3 regions of the Pseudarthrobacter sp. LMD1-1-1.1 genome follow, and region 2 is predicted to be linked to each of the others. Evidence: riboswitches for the same ligand, from Rfam matches in the RefSeq annotation. Region 2 holds a riboswitch; each other region holds the start of a gene.
The links. A riboswitch is a leader RNA that binds a small molecule or an ion and turns the genes downstream of it on or off. The one in region 2 is predicted to bind cyclic di-AMP.
Positions count from the first base shown of each region.

Region 1: linked by a shared signal. The riboswitch ahead of MRBLMD1_RS21350 (C40 family peptidase) and the one ahead of MRBLMD1_RS10185 (hypothetical protein) in region 2 are both predicted to bind cyclic di-AMP.
Region 3: linked by a shared signal. The riboswitch ahead of MRBLMD1_RS19605 (C40 family peptidase) and the one ahead of MRBLMD1_RS10185 (hypothetical protein) in region 2 are both predicted to bind cyclic di-AMP.

Region 1 is NZ_JBEGHP010000027.1:63,860-69,383, forward strand. It holds gene MRBLMD1_RS21345 (M23 family metallopeptidase) at 11-832, shown strand; cyclic di-AMP (ydaO/yuaA leader) riboswitch at 961-1,140, shown strand; gene MRBLMD1_RS21350 (C40 family peptidase) at 1,211-1,891, shown strand; gene MRBLMD1_RS21355 (NlpC/P60 family protein) at 2,056-2,820, shown strand; gene MRBLMD1_RS21360 (HNH endonuclease) at 3,086-3,586, shown strand; gene mobA (molybdenum cofactor guanylyltransferase) at 3,663-4,379, shown strand; gene MRBLMD1_RS21370 (DUF6457 domain-containing protein) at 4,376-4,669, shown strand; gene MRBLMD1_RS21375 (molybdopterin molybdotransferase MoeA) at 4,666-5,524, shown strand, end outside.
Region 2 is NZ_JBEGHP010000012.1:973,075-978,598, forward strand. It holds gene MRBLMD1_RS10170 (phosphatase PAP2 family protein) at 1-559, shown strand, start outside; gene upp (uracil phosphoribosyltransferase) at 572-1,207, shown strand; gene MRBLMD1_RS10180 (glyoxalase superfamily protein) at 1,252-1,701, shown strand; gene MRBLMD1_RS10185 (hypothetical protein) at 1,920-2,639, opposite strand; cyclic di-AMP (ydaO/yuaA leader) riboswitch at 2,645-2,806, opposite strand; gene MRBLMD1_RS10190 (ArnT family glycosyltransferase) at 3,041-5,143, opposite strand; gene MRBLMD1_RS10195 (glycosyltransferase family 39 protein) at 5,174-5,524, opposite strand, start outside.
Region 3 is NZ_JBEGHP010000025.1:187,378-192,901, reverse strand. It holds gene MRBLMD1_RS19615 (TraR/DksA family transcriptional regulator) at 1-238, opposite strand, end outside; gene MRBLMD1_RS19610 (coiled-coil domain-containing protein) at 260-1,615, opposite strand; cyclic di-AMP (ydaO/yuaA leader) riboswitch at 1,868-2,039, shown strand; gene MRBLMD1_RS19605 (C40 family peptidase) at 2,043-2,888, shown strand; gene MRBLMD1_RS19600 (protein adenylyltransferase SelO) at 2,997-4,457, opposite strand; gene MRBLMD1_RS19595 (ribonuclease Z) at 4,441-5,388, opposite strand; gene MRBLMD1_RS19590 (mycothiol transferase) at 5,381-5,524, opposite strand, start outside.

The DNA.
Region 1 (5,524 bases), on a different contig from region 2:
CTTCTTGACCATGCAGACCTCCCGGGGCCGCCGCCGCGCGGCAGGCCCCCCTTCGGCACCGCGGGTTGTCGAAGATGTCGCAGCGGAGCGCCCCCGCGATCTGCATCGTGACGCGCGCCGCCGCCGGGGTCCGTTCCGGCAGGTGACGGAGTTTGCCGCCGCCAGCGGCATCGGCCAGAAAGCCGGAATCGCCCTGGCCGCCACCGGTCTGGTGCTGACGGTCACGGTGCCCGCCACCAGCCCCGTCATGGCCACCGATGCCGCCGGCAACGCGCCACTGGCAGCTTCCGCCGTCAGTCCGCAGCCCCAGATTTCCGCTGATATCGGCGCCCAGATCGACTTCAGCCGCTCGGCAGTGGTGACCCAGGCCGACCCCGACGGGAAGCTGAAGCAGCTCCTGAGCGCCCAGTCCGCCGGCTCCGTCACCCGGGCAGCCTCGGCCGGCACCCTGGCCGCACCGCTGGCATCCCTCACCACCGCGTCGCCCTTTGGCTACCGGGTGAGCCCCATCACCGGCGGCTCCGGAGACTTCCACCGCGGCCAGGACTTCGTGGCGCAGTGCGGAACGTCCGTCCTGGCGGCCGCAACCGGCACCGTGACCTTCGCAGGCTGGCACCAGTACGGCGGTGGGAACCGGGTGGTCATCGATCACGGCAATGGGCTGGAGACCACCTACAACCACCTGTCGTCGTTCAACGTCAAGGTCGGACAGACCGTCTCCCGCGGCGAGGTCGTGGCGCTCAGCGGCACCACGGGCGCCTCCACCGGCTGCCACCTGCACTTTGAGGTCCAGGTCAACGGCGAAGTGGTCGATCCCATGGGCTGGCTGTAACCGAATGAGTGTGCACTCTCAGATCGCAGTGACCTGCCGTGACCTGAATGTGACATTGAAACAAAACTGCTGTACCGTCTAACTCGCGTCAACTTTTCCGAAGTTGACGCTCTTGAGTGGATTGCCTAACTCTGCCACCGCTCAAGGTCCGTTCGCATTTCATCGTCTGGCAGGGGCGGGGGAACCAATTTTGGCCTTCATTTCCTGAAGGCCTTGGGGTTAAGTCATGAGCTTCCCAGGAAGCAGAGTGGCCGGGTGACTCCCATCCGAATCCGACAGCTCACCTCGCAGGCATTGGGAGAGGCTACCTTCGTGTCTTCACGCCATCATTCTGCGCGCCACCGTGCGCAAACGGTTCGCACCAACCCCCTGGACGCCGTGTCCAAGGCCGTCAGTGCAAATGCCGGGACCGTAGGCCGCCAGGCTGCCGTTGTGGCAGCCGCATCGGGCCTTATCCTGAGCATGGGCCTGCCCGCCACCGCAGCTGACACCACCGCCGGTGTCTCCGCATCCACCGAGTCCGGTTCGGCCCAAACGGCCCTCGCCGTCACCGCCGCCCCCACGGCTACGGTTTCCTTCGAGCGTCCCGCCGTCAAGACCACCGCAGCTCCAAAGGTGGAAGCGGTGCGTCCCCAGTCCACCGCACCGGCCGTGCGCGACGCCGCTGCCACTGCAGGCCAGGACGCTGCCCCTGCCGCCAAGGCTGCCGAGACTGTCTCCGCCGCAACCTCCGGTATTGCAGCAATCGCCTACACCGGCATTGGCCACTCCTACGTCTGGGGCGGCACCAGCCCCGTCACCGGCTGGGACTGCTCCGGGTTCGTCCAGTGGGTCTACGCCCAGGCCGGCATCAGCATCCCCCGCACCAACGCGTGGAACATCATGACCCCCACCTCCACCCCGCAGCCGGGCGACCTTGTGGTCCAGAACGGTGGCGCGCACGTGGGCATCTACGTCGGCAACGGCATGATGGTCAGCGCACTCAACCCTTCCCAGGGCACGCTGCTCCACTCGCCTGCAGCCACCGGTACCTCGTCGTACTACCACCTCAACAAGTAGTTCTTGGGCTTCACGCTCCAAGGGCTATTTCTTTGCCCAAAGCTTTTTCGCTAGAAACCACATCCCCGTTCGGGATGCGCCGGCGTACCCCCAAGATGCCGGCGCATCCAGCTTCCCTTTGCCTGCCTACACGCGGTTCGAAGGAAAAACGAAAGAGAGAACTGATGACGACTCGTGCTACCGCACGGCACCGCGCCGAGGTCACCAAAACCAACTCGATCGCTGTCATTGCCAAAGCTGTCAGCGACAATGCCGGTGGCATGGGCCGCCAGGCTGCTGTCATCGCTGCTGCTTCCGGCCTGGTCCTGACCAGCGGCATTGCAGCCAACGCCGCCGACACCAACGTCAAGCGCGATTCCGCTCCCGCATCCCAGATGGAAGTTGAATCCGTCGTCGACGCCCCGATCTCCGCGGCTTCCACCATTGCCATCAGCTACGAGAAGCCTGCCGTTACCACCACGCCGGCTCCCGTCGCCGAGCCTGAGCCCGAGGTTCAGGTACAGGAAGCTGCACCTGCCGCCCAGCCGGCTGCTCCCAAGGTCACCGCCAAGGTTGCGACGGCTGCCGCTCCGGCCGCCCCTGCAGCCCAGGCTTCGGCCAGCGGCAAGGGTGCTGCCATCCTGTCCGCAGCCTACGCACAGCTCGGTGTCATGCAGGACTGCACCATGCTGGTGACCAACTCCCTGGCCGCCGTGGGCATCCACTTCCACGACTGGCCGGCCGGTTACCTGTCCCTGGGCCGCACCGTTAGTGCAGCCGAAGCGCAGCCGGGCGACCTTATCTACTACGCCAACGGCGGCTCGGGCATGGCCCACATCGCTGTGTACGCCGGCAACGGCATGGCCGTCCACGGTGGCTACAACGGAAACCAGACCGTGGTCTTCAGCGCGAACGTGGGTTCCGGCCCCGTCTTCATCCGCGTCAACTAATCATTCCAGTGGCTGCCTGATCCAGCGCCGGCCGCGAATTGGGCAAGGGACCCCCGCCACCAGGCGGGGGTCCCTTGCGTCTTAATGGGCTTCTCCAGTGGAGCCCTTGCCTTGCCCGTCTTCGCGCCCGGTTGGGCTCCTGGGCGGCGATTACCTGATTCTGCAATTCTTTGTTTACTCTTGTGATGTCGATCCATAGCCCGGACATGCCGAGGGCAGCCGGCCCTCGTGCCCCTGACGGGTGCGGCCGTGAAGAGGTAAGTGCATGCGCACTCTCGTTCTGAATGCTGGATATGAACCGCTGGCGGTTATCACTTTCCGCCGGGCGCTGGTGCTTGTGCTCACGGGCAAGGCAAGCGTGGTGGCCGAAGGGGATGACCCGGTGGTAGGGCCCACTGACGTCCTGGGCCGCCCGTCCGTGATCCTCCTCAACCGCTACATCCGGCCCCGGTACAACCACTCGACGGCAGTCAGCCGCAGGGGTGTGCTCCGGCGCGACGGACATAAATGTGCCTACTGCGGCAAGGCGGCGCACACAATCGACCACGTTCACCCGAAGTCCCGGGGCGGTGCCGATACATGGGAGAACCTTGTGGCCGCCTGCCTGCGGTGCAACAACGTCAAGGGCGACCACACTCCCGCGGAAATGGGCTGGACCCTTCGGTTCGTGCCCGAGCCGCCGCACGGAACGATCTGGCAGATCAAGGAACTGGAGAAGCCGACGCCGGCGTGGGATCCGTTCCTGCTCCCGGAGCGCGCCGCCTGACGCCCTCGCGCTGCCCGGCAGCGCCGCCTGACGCCTCGCGCTGCCCGGCAGCGCCGCTGATCGCTAGGCTGGGGGAGTGCAAGAGAGCATGTTGGTTTTCGATGCCCTGATCCTGGCCGGGGGACGGTCGTCCCGGCTGGGCGGGGTACCCAAGCAGTCCTTGGTCTTCCAGGGCCAGACCCTCCTCGAGCGTGCCGTGGCCGCGGCAGCCGGCGCCCGCCGCACCGTGGTGGTCGGTGATGCGGGATCCCTGCCGGGGGAGTCCGGGGCTGCGGGTCTTCCGGCCCCGTCCACCCGGCCGTCCACCCTGCTGATGTGCCGCGAGGAGCCGCGGTTCGCCGGGCCTGCTGCCGCAATAGCCGCAGGCCTGGCCGCGCTGGCCAAGGGAGGCGAAGGGGCGCCCTACTGCCTGGTGCTGGCGTGCGACATGCCGCTGGCCTTCCAGGCGGTGGCTGTGCTGAAGGATGCCCTGGCGCGCTCCGATGTGGCGGACGGTGGGGGCGGCGTGATGGCTTGTTCCGGGGATGGCAGGGCCCAGCCCCTGACAGGTTTTTACAGCACGGCTGGGTTAACAAAAGCCTGCGCGGACCTGGCAGCCCGCAACGCCCTGGTCAACGGATCCGTGAGGGCGCTCCTTGCTAGTCTGGACGTGCAGCTTGTCACGGTCCCCGCCGGGTCCACATCCGATGTGGATACCTGGGACGATGCTGCCGCGCTGGGGATTTCCGCCGGGAACCAGCGCGCGGGCCAGGACCAGTTCATGGGCGGAACTAACGTGGGAGGCAAGTCGTGAAAAGCCAGGACGAGACGCTGGAAGAGTGGTGCAGGGCGCTTCTCCAGGCCTACCAGCTTGAAGATGTCCAGGTGGATGTCAACGCCGTGCTGGCGCTGGCCGGCGTCGCTGCCCATGCGGTTGTCAGGCCGGCCGCGCCGCTGACCACCTTCATCGCAGGCTTCGCCGCGGGACTGGCGGCTGCTCCCGGCAGGGAAATGGACGCAGCATCGATGGACGAGGCGCTGGCCGTTGCCCGTTCCCTGGCCGAAGACTACGACGCTGAAGCCGCCGGGACTCCCGGCGAATGACGGCAGAACCCCACAGCGATCCGGAGGCGCCACCGGGCAGAGATGCAGAGGCGCACAAAACTGAACAGCCGCATGATGCCCACCATCATGCGGCCCACACCTGGCAAGAAGCCCGGCAAGCTGCGTTCGATGCAGCAACCCCCATACCCCCCGGGCCGGTGGCGCTCCGGATAGCCCTGGGCCGCCGGCTTGACCGGGACATCGTGGCCCTTCAGGACATGCCCCACTACGCGTCCTCAGCCATGGACGGCTGGGCGGTCAACGGCAGCGGCCCGTGGATCCCCGTGGAGCCCGGAACGCGGCTGGCACCCCACCAGGCCAGTCCCATCGCCACGGGAGGCCTCATCCCGCCCGGCGCCAAGGCAGTTCTTCGCACCGAAAATGCTGTCCTCGGCACGGACGATGAAGGGCTCCCCATCCTGATGACCGGCGGCAAGGCGCGCCCGGGTGAGCCCCGCGCCGGAGAGCACATCCGCAAGGCCGGGGAGGAAGCATTGGAAGGGGACACCCTGGTCAAGGCAGGGGTGGAGCTCAACCCGGCACACCTGGCGCTGGCCGCCCTGGCCGGTTACGACGAAGTCCAGGTCCAGGGGAAGCCGGTGGTCCGCCTGGTGCTTACGGGGTCAGAGGTGGTGGAACAGGGCACGCCGGCCCCGGGCCAGGTGCGCGACACGTTCGGCCCCCAGTTGCCCGACGTCGTTGCCATGCTGGGCGGCATCACCGGCGGACAGCAGCGGATCGGCGATTCCTACGACGAATGGCTGGCGGCGCTTGAGGACGTGCTGCCGGAGGTGCCCGGCGCGCCGGACCTGCCCGCCGACGTCGTTATCACCACCGGGGGTACCGGGCGCTCCG
Region 2 (5,524 bases):
CATCCTCACCGCCTGGCTGACGTTCCTCAGCCGGAACTGGCGCCCGCTCGTCCTGATCGGCGGTGCGGCGGGGGTCTCCATCATGGCCACCACCTTTGGCAAGAAACTGGTGGGCCGTACCCGCCCGGACCATGCGGACGCGGTGCCCCCCTACGAGGATTCACCCTCCTTCCCCAGCGGCCACACCCTGAATACCACCGTGGTGATCAGCCTGGTGGTCTACCTCGTCTGCCTCCAGTTCAACACCATGCTGGTGCGCGTCACCGCCATCACGGCCGGCGCGCTTTTCATCATCGCCATGGGGCTCAGCCGCGTCCTCCTAGGCCACCACTGGCTGACGGACGTCATGGCAGGGTGGCTGCTGGGCCTCACCTGGGTGGGCGTCGTGATACTGGCCCACAGGCTGTTCCACCTGGTCCGCAGGCGGGAGCACGCCGGTGCGGCTCCGTCGTTCGACCGTCCGATCGTCCGTGACGTGGTGGCAGAGGAAGTGCACCACCACGGCGGGGACGGCAAGGAGCATGCCCACGGCAGCCACAACAAGGACACCGCCGGATGATAGTTTTGGGGGATGCGTACTCTCGTTGTTGACCACCCCCTGGTCGCCCACAAGCTCACCGTCCTGCGGGACAAGAACACGCCGTCGCCGGTCTTCCGCCAGCTGACGGAAGAGCTGGTGACCCTGCTGGCCTACGAAGCCACGCGGGAGGTCCGCACGGAGCCCGTCACCATCGAAACCCCCGTCAGCACCACCATTGGCACGGCGTTCACCAAGCCCACCCCGCTGGTAGTCCCCATCCTGCGCGCAGGCCTGGGCATGCTGGAGGGCATGACCAAGCTGGTCCCCACCGCCGAGGTTGGCTTCCTGGGCATGGCCCGGGACGAGGAGACGCTGGACATCATCACCTACGCGGAGCGCCTGCCGGAGGACCTGACCGGCCGCCAGGTATTCGTCCTGGACCCCATGCTGGCCACCGGCGGCACTCTGCGCGAGGCCATCAAGTTCCTCTTCAAGCGGGGCGCGTCCGACGTCACCTGCATCTGCCTGCTGGCTGCCCCGGAGGGCCTGGCCAAGCTGGAGGAGGAACTGGGCGACGCAAACGTGCACATCGTCCTGGCCTCCATCGACGAGAAGCTCAATGAGAAGTCCTACATCGTTCCCGGCCTGGGTGATGCAGGCGACCGCCTGTACGGCATCGCAGGGTAGCCTTCCCCCTTTTCCGGCAGGATCACCGCCGCTAGCCTGTGCGGATGGACTGGAAACTCGAACTTGTCTTTGTCCCCGTGTCCGACGTCGACCGCGCCAAGGATTTCTACGTCAACAGGGTGGGCTTCAACGCCGACTATGACGAGCGGCCTTCGGACGACATCCGCTTTGTGCAGCTGACGCCGCCCGGATCCGCCTGCTCCATCTGTTTGGGGGAGGGGCTGGTGGACGCACCTCCGGGCACGGGGTCAAACCTGCAGCTGGTGGTGGACGACATCCAGGCCGCACGCGACCACCTGAAGAACAACGGAGTGGACGTCAGTGATATCGAAGTGCTGCCGTGGGGCCACTTCGTGTACTTCGCCGATCCGGACGGCAACAAGTGGTCCGTCCAGTACATCCCGTGGCGGAACGCCGGGCCGGACGCAACCGAAAGCACCGCAATCACAGGCTCCGCAACCCCAACCACCGCGACCCTAACGTCCGCACCATAGGCCACTGCAGCTCAACCCGGGGTTAAGACAGCCTGGGGTTAAAACACCACTGCCCGCATCCGTTTGGATGCGGGCAGTGGTGATGCTGCAATTCCCTGCTGTGCCCCTGCCCAAGGCGTACGACGGCGGGGAGCCGGGACGCGCCGTCGGCCGCGGTCAATGCAGGGCAGGCTCCGCGGAGGGTGGTCCTTCGACGCGCAGCCGCAGGGGAGCGGTGCCTAGTACCAGTTGTGCGCCAAATGGAAGTTCAGTGCGCCGCAGGGGGACTGGTAGCTCTTCTTGATGTAATCCAAGCCCCAGTTGATCTGGGTGCGGTAGTTGGTGAGGTAGTCCGCGCCGGAGCTGGCCATCTTCTCCGCGGGCAGGGACTGGACGATGCCGTACGCGCCACTGCTGGGATTGGTGGCCGTGGTGGTCCAGTCCGATTCCTTGGTCCACAGGGTCTGCAGGCACTGCATCTGGTCCGGTCCCCAGCCGAAAGTTGCCAGCTGGCCGGCGGCGTAAGCCTGGGCGCCGGCGGGGTCGTTGACCGCGACGGCGGGTGCCGGCTCAGGAGCCGGGGCGGGCTCGGGTGCAGGTGCCGGTGCAGGCGCTGGCGCGGCCGGCGCGGGGGCGGCGGGTGCCGGGGCCGCGGGAGCGGGCTCCGCCGCCTGCGGCGCCACTGCGATTGCGGCGGGAGCGGGGCTCTCCACCGGGTTGGAGCGGATCTCGCTCTTCTCGATGCTCATCTGGGCATCGGACGCTGCCTGGGTTGCCTGGGTCGATGACACCGGGGCCATGCTGCTGGTGGCCTGGCCGGCTGCGCCGACCCCAACCAGAACCGCGCAGGATACTGCGAGGATTCCGGCCCTGCGGCCGAGGGTTTTTTTCTTTGCCTGCTGCGTGGCCTTATGTTTAGCCTTGGCATGCAGGCGTGCTTCTGCCGTGTTTTTGGACATGATTGATCGCCTCTCACACCTGCGGAGTTAGCTGTCGGGTTCGGATGAGGGCATCCGGCCGTACGGAAAAATCACGTACTGGCTTAACCCCAAGGGCATTCATTGCCCGGGACGGTGGGTCCCCCGCCTCTGCCGTTGCTCAATCGGAAATCCGGGGAAGCGGCAGAGCTTGGCGTCAACCCGGGATATGCGGCCCGAACGGGGACCGCACCCAATCGACGGTACAGGAAGATTAAGTGAAAGTCACATTTAGGTAACGGAAGTCACGGCTGGCAGCGCGTCGGGTTGTGTGACTGCGGAGGGAGTATCTCCGTAATGGACTGCCCGGGCCCCGGGCACCCTTCACCCCGGGCACTCGCGTGCCAGAGCATCATTCGGCCGGGTCCCCGGGGCGTCCTCCGCTAGTGGCCGGTCAGTTCGTAGACCGTAGTGCCGCCAACGATCTGCGACGTGAAATTGGCTGCCACCCACTCCGCGATCCGGGTGGCAGCGTCCGAACCGGTGGTGGAGCGCATGGCTCCGCCACCGATAAAGTAATGGATCTCTCCCCGGGCTACCAGGTCCTGGAACTGCGCCAACGTGGGGGAGGGGTCGGTGCCGTTGAAGCCGCCCACCGCCATGACCGGCAGTTCCGTTGCCAGTTGGTAACCCGCGGCGTTGTTGGAGCCCACCACGGCCGCGGCCCAGGTGTAGCTTGAGGCGCTGCTCTTGAGCGCGGCGACCAGGTCAGCCGACGGCGTGGGCGCACCCAGGAGGCCACCCACGCCACCCCCGCGGCCACCCGCGAAGCCCGTGCCGCCCTGGGCGTTCGGCTGCCGGAAGCCCTGCCCCGTATTGCCTTGTGCCGTACTGCCCGGGTTTGTGTTGCTTTGCCCCGCAATACTTGAACCGCCGGTGCTGTTCGGGCCGGACCCGTTCCGGCTGTTCCGGACGCCGGCGGGAGCACCGCCCGGCCCAGCGCCGAAGCCGGCCGTGGGGCCGGCACTGACGATTGCCCCGCTGTGCGCTGTGGACGCCGTGGAGATGGAGTAGGCCAGCGGTCCGGCGAGCGACGCCGTGATGGCCAGGGCCGCCGTCGCCCGCTGCACCGAACGCATGCCCAGGAACTTGCTGAAGCCCGCTCCTGCTGCCCCGGCCAGCCCGCCTGCAAGGACCACCCAGCGCAGCCAGGGGCCGTAGGCCGAGGTGGTGCCGAGCAGGGAGAACGCCGTCAGGGCTGCCGCGGCCACTGCGGCCGCGAGCACGATTGCGGCGGCCGCCTGCTGCCTGTGCTGCCACAGCAGGACTGCGCCCAGGCCGGTCAGCCCGGCGATGCCCGGCGCCAGCGCCACGGCGTAGTAGGGGTGGATGATGCCCGCCATGAAGCTGAACACCAGGCCGGTCACCAGCACCCAGGAGCCCCAGACCAGCACGGACGCGCGCACCGGATCCGTCCGCGGTGCCCGCCGGCCGACCCACAGCAGGCCGGCCGCAAGGATCAGGGCGGAGGGCAGCAGCCAGGCGATCTGGCCACCGAACTCGTTGTTGAACATCCGGAACAGGCCGGGAACGCCCCAGCCGTTGCCGCCGCCCACGCTGCCCGTTTCGTCGCCCGTCAGCCTGCCCAGTCCGTTGTAGCCGAGGGTCAGCTCCAGGATGGAGTTGTCCTGCGAACCGCCGATGTAGGGCCGCATGCCGGCCGGCGTCAGCTGCACGGCCACGAGCCACCAGCCCGCGGAAACCACCATCGCCGCCCCGGCCGCGGCCAGCCGCAGCAGGCGCCGGCCCAGCCTGCCCGGCCCCGCAACCGCGTAGGCCACGGCAAAACCGGGAACCACCAGCAGGACCTGCAGTTGCTTGGCCAGGAATCCAAAGCCCAGGAACACCCCGGCCAGCAGGAGCCAGCGCAACCGGTCCTCCTGGACCGCGCGGAGGACCGCGTACGCGGCCGCCGTCATGAGCAGCACCAGCAGGGCATCCGGGTTGTTGAACCGGAACATCAGCGTGGCAACCGGGGTGAGGGCCAACACCGCGGCTCCCAGCAAGCCCGCCCGGTGGGCAGCGGTGGCATCTCCGGTGGCGTGCACCGCGGTCCGGCGCACGGACAGGTAGAGCAGCCAGGCGGCCGCTACGCCCATCAGCGCCTGAGGAACCAGGATGCTCCACGGGTTCAGCCCAAACAGCCGGACCGACAACCCCATGACCCACAGGGACGCCGGCGGCTTGTCCACCGTGATGGAGTTGGCAGCGTCCGAGGAACCGAAGAACCAGGCCGTCCAGTCCTGCGAACCCGCCTGGGCCGCGGCGGAGTAGAAGGCGTTGGCCCAGCCGGACGCCCCGAGATTCCACAAGTACAGCGCCGCCGTGCCCGCCAGCACCGCTGCCAGTTCGAGGTTCCGCCGTCGGCCGAGGGGATCCCGGCGCCGGCTGCCGGGCCTGGTCCCCCGGGCCGTGGTGGCCCCGCCCCCTCCCGACGCGTGATGCAGGCGGGGGCGCGTGGACCCGGTTGTTGGGCCTGAAGTCATGGAGCTGGGGTAGCGGCTGGCCATGGCGGGCTACTTGGCCAGGTCGTAGACGGTGGAATTGCCCACGGTCTGGGCCTGGAAGTTGGCCTGCACCCAGGCCGCCACCTCCGAGTTGCCGCCCCGGCCGCCCATCCCGCCACCCATGCCGCCGCCCTGGATGTAATATCCGATCTCGCCCTTGGACACCATGTCCTGGAACTGGGCGAGCGTGGGGTACGGATCCCCGCCGTTCCAGCCGCCGAGTGCGATGACGTTGGTGTTCGTGGCAAGTTCCAGGCTTGCTGCCTGGCTGGCGCCGGAGACGATCGCGGACCACTTCGTGGTGGTGGAGGAGAGCAGCGCGGTCACTGCGGCATCGGCCGTTCCCTCACCGGGGCCGCC
Region 3 (5,524 bases), on a different contig from region 2:
GCCGGGCAAGGGCCGCCTCAATCTGGTCCAGGCCCGCCGAACTCTGTTTCAGGAGCGCGGAGGCCTGTGAGAGTTCGAATGCGATGGTGGCACCCTCGGGATCGTGCTCATCATCGACATTGGAATCCTGGCGCGCCGAGTTTGCTGCCTCGATGTCCGCCCGCAGCGCCGGCAACAGTGCCAGGCGCCGCGCCCGCTCCTCTTCGAGCAGCGCACGGAACCGTTCGAAATCTGGCATGGTGACAGCCTAACGCGTCAGTCAGTACCAGTTCAGGGATACGGAGTGGTTCCAGGCCGCGCACGGGGAACCGTAGCGGTCGCGGATGTAGCCCAGGCCCCATTCGATCTGGGTGCGGTAGCTGGTGAGCCAGTCACCGCCGGCGCTGGCGTACTTCCCCGGGGGCAGGGCCTGCGGAATCCCATAGGCTCCGGAATAGGCATTGGTGGCGGTGGTCAGCCAGTTGGACTCCTTGGTCCACAGCTGGGCCAGGCACAGGAACTGGTCCTGGCCCCACCCGTAGGCGGGCAGGCGTCCGGACGCGTAGCTTTTGGCCCCGGCGGGGTCGTTCACCGCACCGCCGGGAACAGAAGGCACGACGACGGCGGGAGGGCTTGGCGGGGCCGGTGCCGGGTCTTCCGGAGCGGGAGGGCCGGGGTTGCTGACGCCGGGATTGCTGACGGCGCCGGGGGCTGGACCGGGTTGTGCCGGATTGGCCTGGCCAGGGTCGGCAGCGGGTGCGGGCGCCTTTGGCTGCCGGGCTGCCACTGCGGCCGCCCTGGCTGCAGCCTCCGCCTGCCCGCGGGCCTGCTCCTCAGCGGCGGCACGTTTGGCCGCCTGGGCCGCCTCGTAGGCGGCCAGTGCGGCCTGGCCCTGGCGGTACTCACCCTCCATGGCCGCCGTCGTACCTTTCAGGGTGGCGAGCTGGGCGGTCAGCTCGCTGCCGTGCCACTGCTCCTCTGCGACGCGCCGGGCCAGCGAATCCTGGGCGGAACGTGCGGCGTCCAGTTTTGCTTTCGCTTCCCCGGACAGGCGTTCCCGCTCGCTCCTGGCGGCTTTTTCCTGTTCGGTGAGGGCGGTGGCCGTCTTTTCGGCGGCGGCAGCATTGGCGACCAGGGTGGCAGTCTTGTCGCCCACGAGCTTGACCAGGTTGAGCCCCTGGACGCTGTTGGTTTCCAGGGCGTCCAGCGCGACGAAGAATCCTGCATTGGTACCGCCGGTCTTGTAGGACTGGACGGCCAGGGCACCGATGTCCTTCCGGTGCCGGGCCAGCTCCGCGTTGGCACGGGCGGCGTGGGCGGACAGGGTATCCAGGCGGGAGGTGGCTGCCTGCAGCGCGGCGTCTGCGGCGGCGTAGTCGGCGGCCGAGCGCACGGCCATCCCGCCTGCTGCCTCCGAATCCGCCTCAAGGTCCGTCAGGAGTCCATTAATGGTGGCGATTTCTGCGGCTTTTGCCGCTTCGGACGATTTCGCCTCCTGCACGTCCGCCCAGGAGGGATACCCGCCGGGCGGTGGCGGCTCGTCGGCCGCCGCCGGCAGCATGGTGCCTGCGGCCAGGGCAAGGGCCAGGAGGCCTCCCTGCCAAGGGAGCCTCGCGATGGTCACGAACAGGGGCATAGTCCGGAAGCTTACCGCCGGATTCCCGCGCAACGCAGGCTGCTGTTTCCACATTGTTACCGTGCTCAACAGGAAAAGTATCAGCAGAGGTCCGCCCAGGAACGCCCTGGAATGTCCAGACGTTTGCGCAATGCGAGAGAAGAACATCGTATGTTATCCAAATGTGACAATTGCGATGCACCTGGGTTATGGTCGACTGGTGTCCCTCTCAGACGGGACATTCCCGTCAGCATGCCGAGCCCTGCCGCTGATCATGGGATCCAACCGCTCCAGTTGGCAGGGACGGGGGAACCAAGTTTCCACGGCCATATTGTGGCCTAGGGGTTAAGTCGAATGCGCTTCCGCCTACCGCGGAGCCGCTTTCGGCCGGGTATCTCCAGCCCGAACCCGACAGCTCACCCCGCAGGCATGGGAGAGGCGATCAACCGTGTCAAAAAATTCCATTTCAGCCCGTCACCGCGCGACTCCGGCCCGCTCCATTGTGCTCGAGGGCCTCGCCGTAACAGCAAAATCCCAGGCCCGCTCGCTGGGCCGCCCGGCGCTCGCCGTTGCTGCAGCGTCCGGCATTGCCTTCGGAGTCGGCGCCCCGGCCCATGCAGGTGTATCCGGCCCGGACACCACTGAGCAGACCGGCGTCCAGGCCACCTCGGCACCCGCTGCCCCGGCCGCAGCCCCCGCTGCAGCAGCAGGCAACGTCCACACCGTCGTTTCCGGCGACACCCTTGGCGCCATCGCTTCAGCCTACGGCGTCAGCCTCAATGACGTGCTGTCCGCCAACGGCCTGGGACTGTCCTCGATCATCTACCCGGGCGACCAGATCCAGATTCCGGGCGCAGGCTACACCGCAGCCCCGGCGCCGGCCCCTGCAGCAGCACCCGTGCAGGCCGCAGCCGCCACCGCTCCGGCGAACACCGGCATGAACATGTCTTACGCCTCGGCAACCCCCGTGGCATCAACCACCGGCACCGGCACCGGCGCAGCGATCCTCGCCTCGGCCTACGGCCAGCTGGGCGTCAAGCAGGATTGCACCGCCATGGTCGAGAAGGCGCTGCGTTCCGTCGGCAAGTCCGTGGGCGACCTGGCCCCCACCCAGTTCTTCCAGTACGGCACCGTTGTAGGCGCTCCCGCCCCCGGCGACCTGATCATCACCTCCGGCCACGTGGGCGTTTACGCAGGCAACGGCCAGGTTGTCAGCGGCGGCGTCAACGGCTTCGACACGCAGGTGCACTCCATCAGCTGGCTCGGCGGCTACTCCGCTGTGCGCGTAGCCTAGTCTTCGCACTGTCCGGTGCCCTTGGCGGCCCCGGACGAAGCAGGAGGGTGGCAGCCGGGAATACCGGTTGCCACCCTCCTGTCGTTTTGCCCCCGCGGCCCGCTGCGGTCAGGTGCCGCAGAAGGTCATGTAGCTGCCGAAGTCGTCGGGCGCCCCCTGCAGGTAGCGTTCCAGGCCGGGCCGCTCGGTGAAGGGGTCGCTGACCGCCTTCAGCAGTTGCTGCAGTGGAGCCAGGTTTCCGGCGGTGGCAGCGGACAGCGCCTCTTCCACCAGGTGGTTCCGCGGAATGTAGGCCGGGTTCACGCTGTCCATCAGCTCCGGGTCAGGTTGCAGCGCCTGCCACCGGTCCAGCCAGGCATCGAGGGCGGCCAGGTCGAGGACCATGCCGCGCACGGGACGAAGGTCCCCGCGGGCCGCTTTGCCCAGGTTGCGGAAGAACAGGGTGTAGTCCACGGGTCCGTCCTTAAGAAGGTCGAGGACATCATCCACCAGGGCCCCGGCGCCGTTTTCATCGACGCTGTCCAGTCCCAGCTTGGCCGTCATCCCGCGGGTCCATGCCTGGCTGTAGTGGCCCCGGAAACTGCCCAGGACCTCCACTGCCGGGGCCACGGCCTTCTCCTGGTCCTGGTCAATCAGCGGCAGCATGGCCTCGGCGAGCCGGGCCAGGTTCCATTCGGCCAGGACAGGCTGGTTGGCATAGGCATAGCGTCCGCCGACGTCAATGGAACTGTAAACGGCGGCCGGGTTGAAGGCATCCATGAACGCGCACGGGCCGTAGTCGATGGTTTCCCCGGAGATGGTCATGTTGTCCGTGTTCATGACCCCGTGTACGAAGCCAACGAGCATCCACCGGGCCACCAGCTCCGCCTGGGCGGAGACGACCGCCGCGAACAGCGCAAGGTAGGGGTTGTCGGCATCCGCCGCGTGGGGGTAGTGCCTGCCGATGGCGTGGTCCGCCAGCCGCTTCAGGAGGTCCATATTTTCGGTGGCGCGGGCGTACTGGAAGCTGCCGACGCGCAAATGGCTGCCCGCAACCCGCGCCAGGACGGCACCGGGCAGCATGTCATCGCGCCGGACCTGCCGGCCGGTGGCCACGACGGCGAGTGAACGGGTGGTGGGAATGTGCAGTGCGTGCATGGCCTCACTGACTATGTACTCACGCAGCATGGGCCCGACCACGGCACGGCCGTCCCCCGCGCGGGCGAAGGGCGTTCGCCCCGAACCTTTGAGATGGACGTCCAGGAGGCGGCCGGCCCGGTCAGTGACCTCGCCCAGCAGCAGGGCCCGTCCGTCGCCGAGCAGGGGCGAATACCCGCCAAACTGGTGTCCGGCGTACGCCTGCGCCACGGGTGTGGCACCGGCCGGCACATGGTTTCCCACAAGGAGCCGCACACCCTCGGGGCTGCGCAGGTACTGCGGGTCGAGGCCCAGGTCCGTTGCCAGTTTCTCGTTCAGGACGAGGAGCTCAGGGCTGGGCGCTTCCTCGGCCTGCCAGGGCACGGCGAGTTCCGCCAGTTCCCGGGCGAAACGGCCATCGAAAGTGACCGTGGATTCAGCTGCTGCCGTCATGGTTCAACCCTATCGCCGTTGTTGGGGCCGCAGCCTCTGCCGCTGGTTGCCGCCGCCGTGGGACGGGGATGCGGTCAAGGTCGTTGGCGGCGATCACGGTAACCCCCGGAGCCCGTGCCTGCGCCTGTTGTTCCAGCACGGAAACGTCGTCGCCGTACCGTGCGGAGAAGTGGGTGAGCACCAGGGTGCGGGCCCTGCCGGAGGCCGCCAGCTCCCCGGCCTGCCCGGCAGTGAGGTGCAGGTATTGCCGTGCCAGGGCGTCGTCGTCGTCACTGAACGTTGACTCGGTGACCAGCAGGTCAGCCCCGTCCGCCAGGTCCTCGGCGCCCGGGCACGGCACGGTGTCCATAATGAAGGCGAAGCGCTGGCCCGGCCTGGGTACGCTCACATCCTCCAGCCTGACTGCCCCAAGGACGCCGTCGCGTTGCAGCCGGCCCACATCCGGCCCTCCGATTCCTGCCGCCCGGAGCCGCTCCGGCAGTAACGTGCGTCCGTCAGGCTCCCTTAGCTGGTAACCGTAGGTCTCGATGCGGTGCCTCAGGGGCTGCACCTCCAGGCAGTCCGCCACGGGCCCGGCGCCCGAATGCGGGTGGAGCCGCAGGTCGATGCCGGGCGAACCCACTGCCACCAAGGCCTGCACCACCGGGTCACCCGACGCCGGATAGTGCAGGTGGACAGGGTGTGGCACACCGTCAAGGGCCATCCGGGACAGGACCCCAGGCAACCCGTAGCAGTGGTCACCGTGCACATGGGTGAGGCAGATCCTGGTGATGTGGCCGGCCGCGACGCCGGCGTGGATCATCTGGCGCTGGGTTCCCTCACCGGGGTCGAAAAGCAGCCCCTCGCCGTCCCAGCGCAGGAAGTAGCCGTTGTGGTTCCGGGTCCGGGTGGGAACCTGGGAAGCGGTGCCCAATACCACCAGTTCACGCACCGCCGGCGCCTGCCGTTCCGCCATGCAGCCCCTTGGCGTAGGCGGCCTGGCCGATGTGCTGAAGGCAGTCCCCCAGAATGCTGACCAGCCGCACTCCGAGGGTCACAGGTGGATTCCAGTGCCTGTCAACCACGCG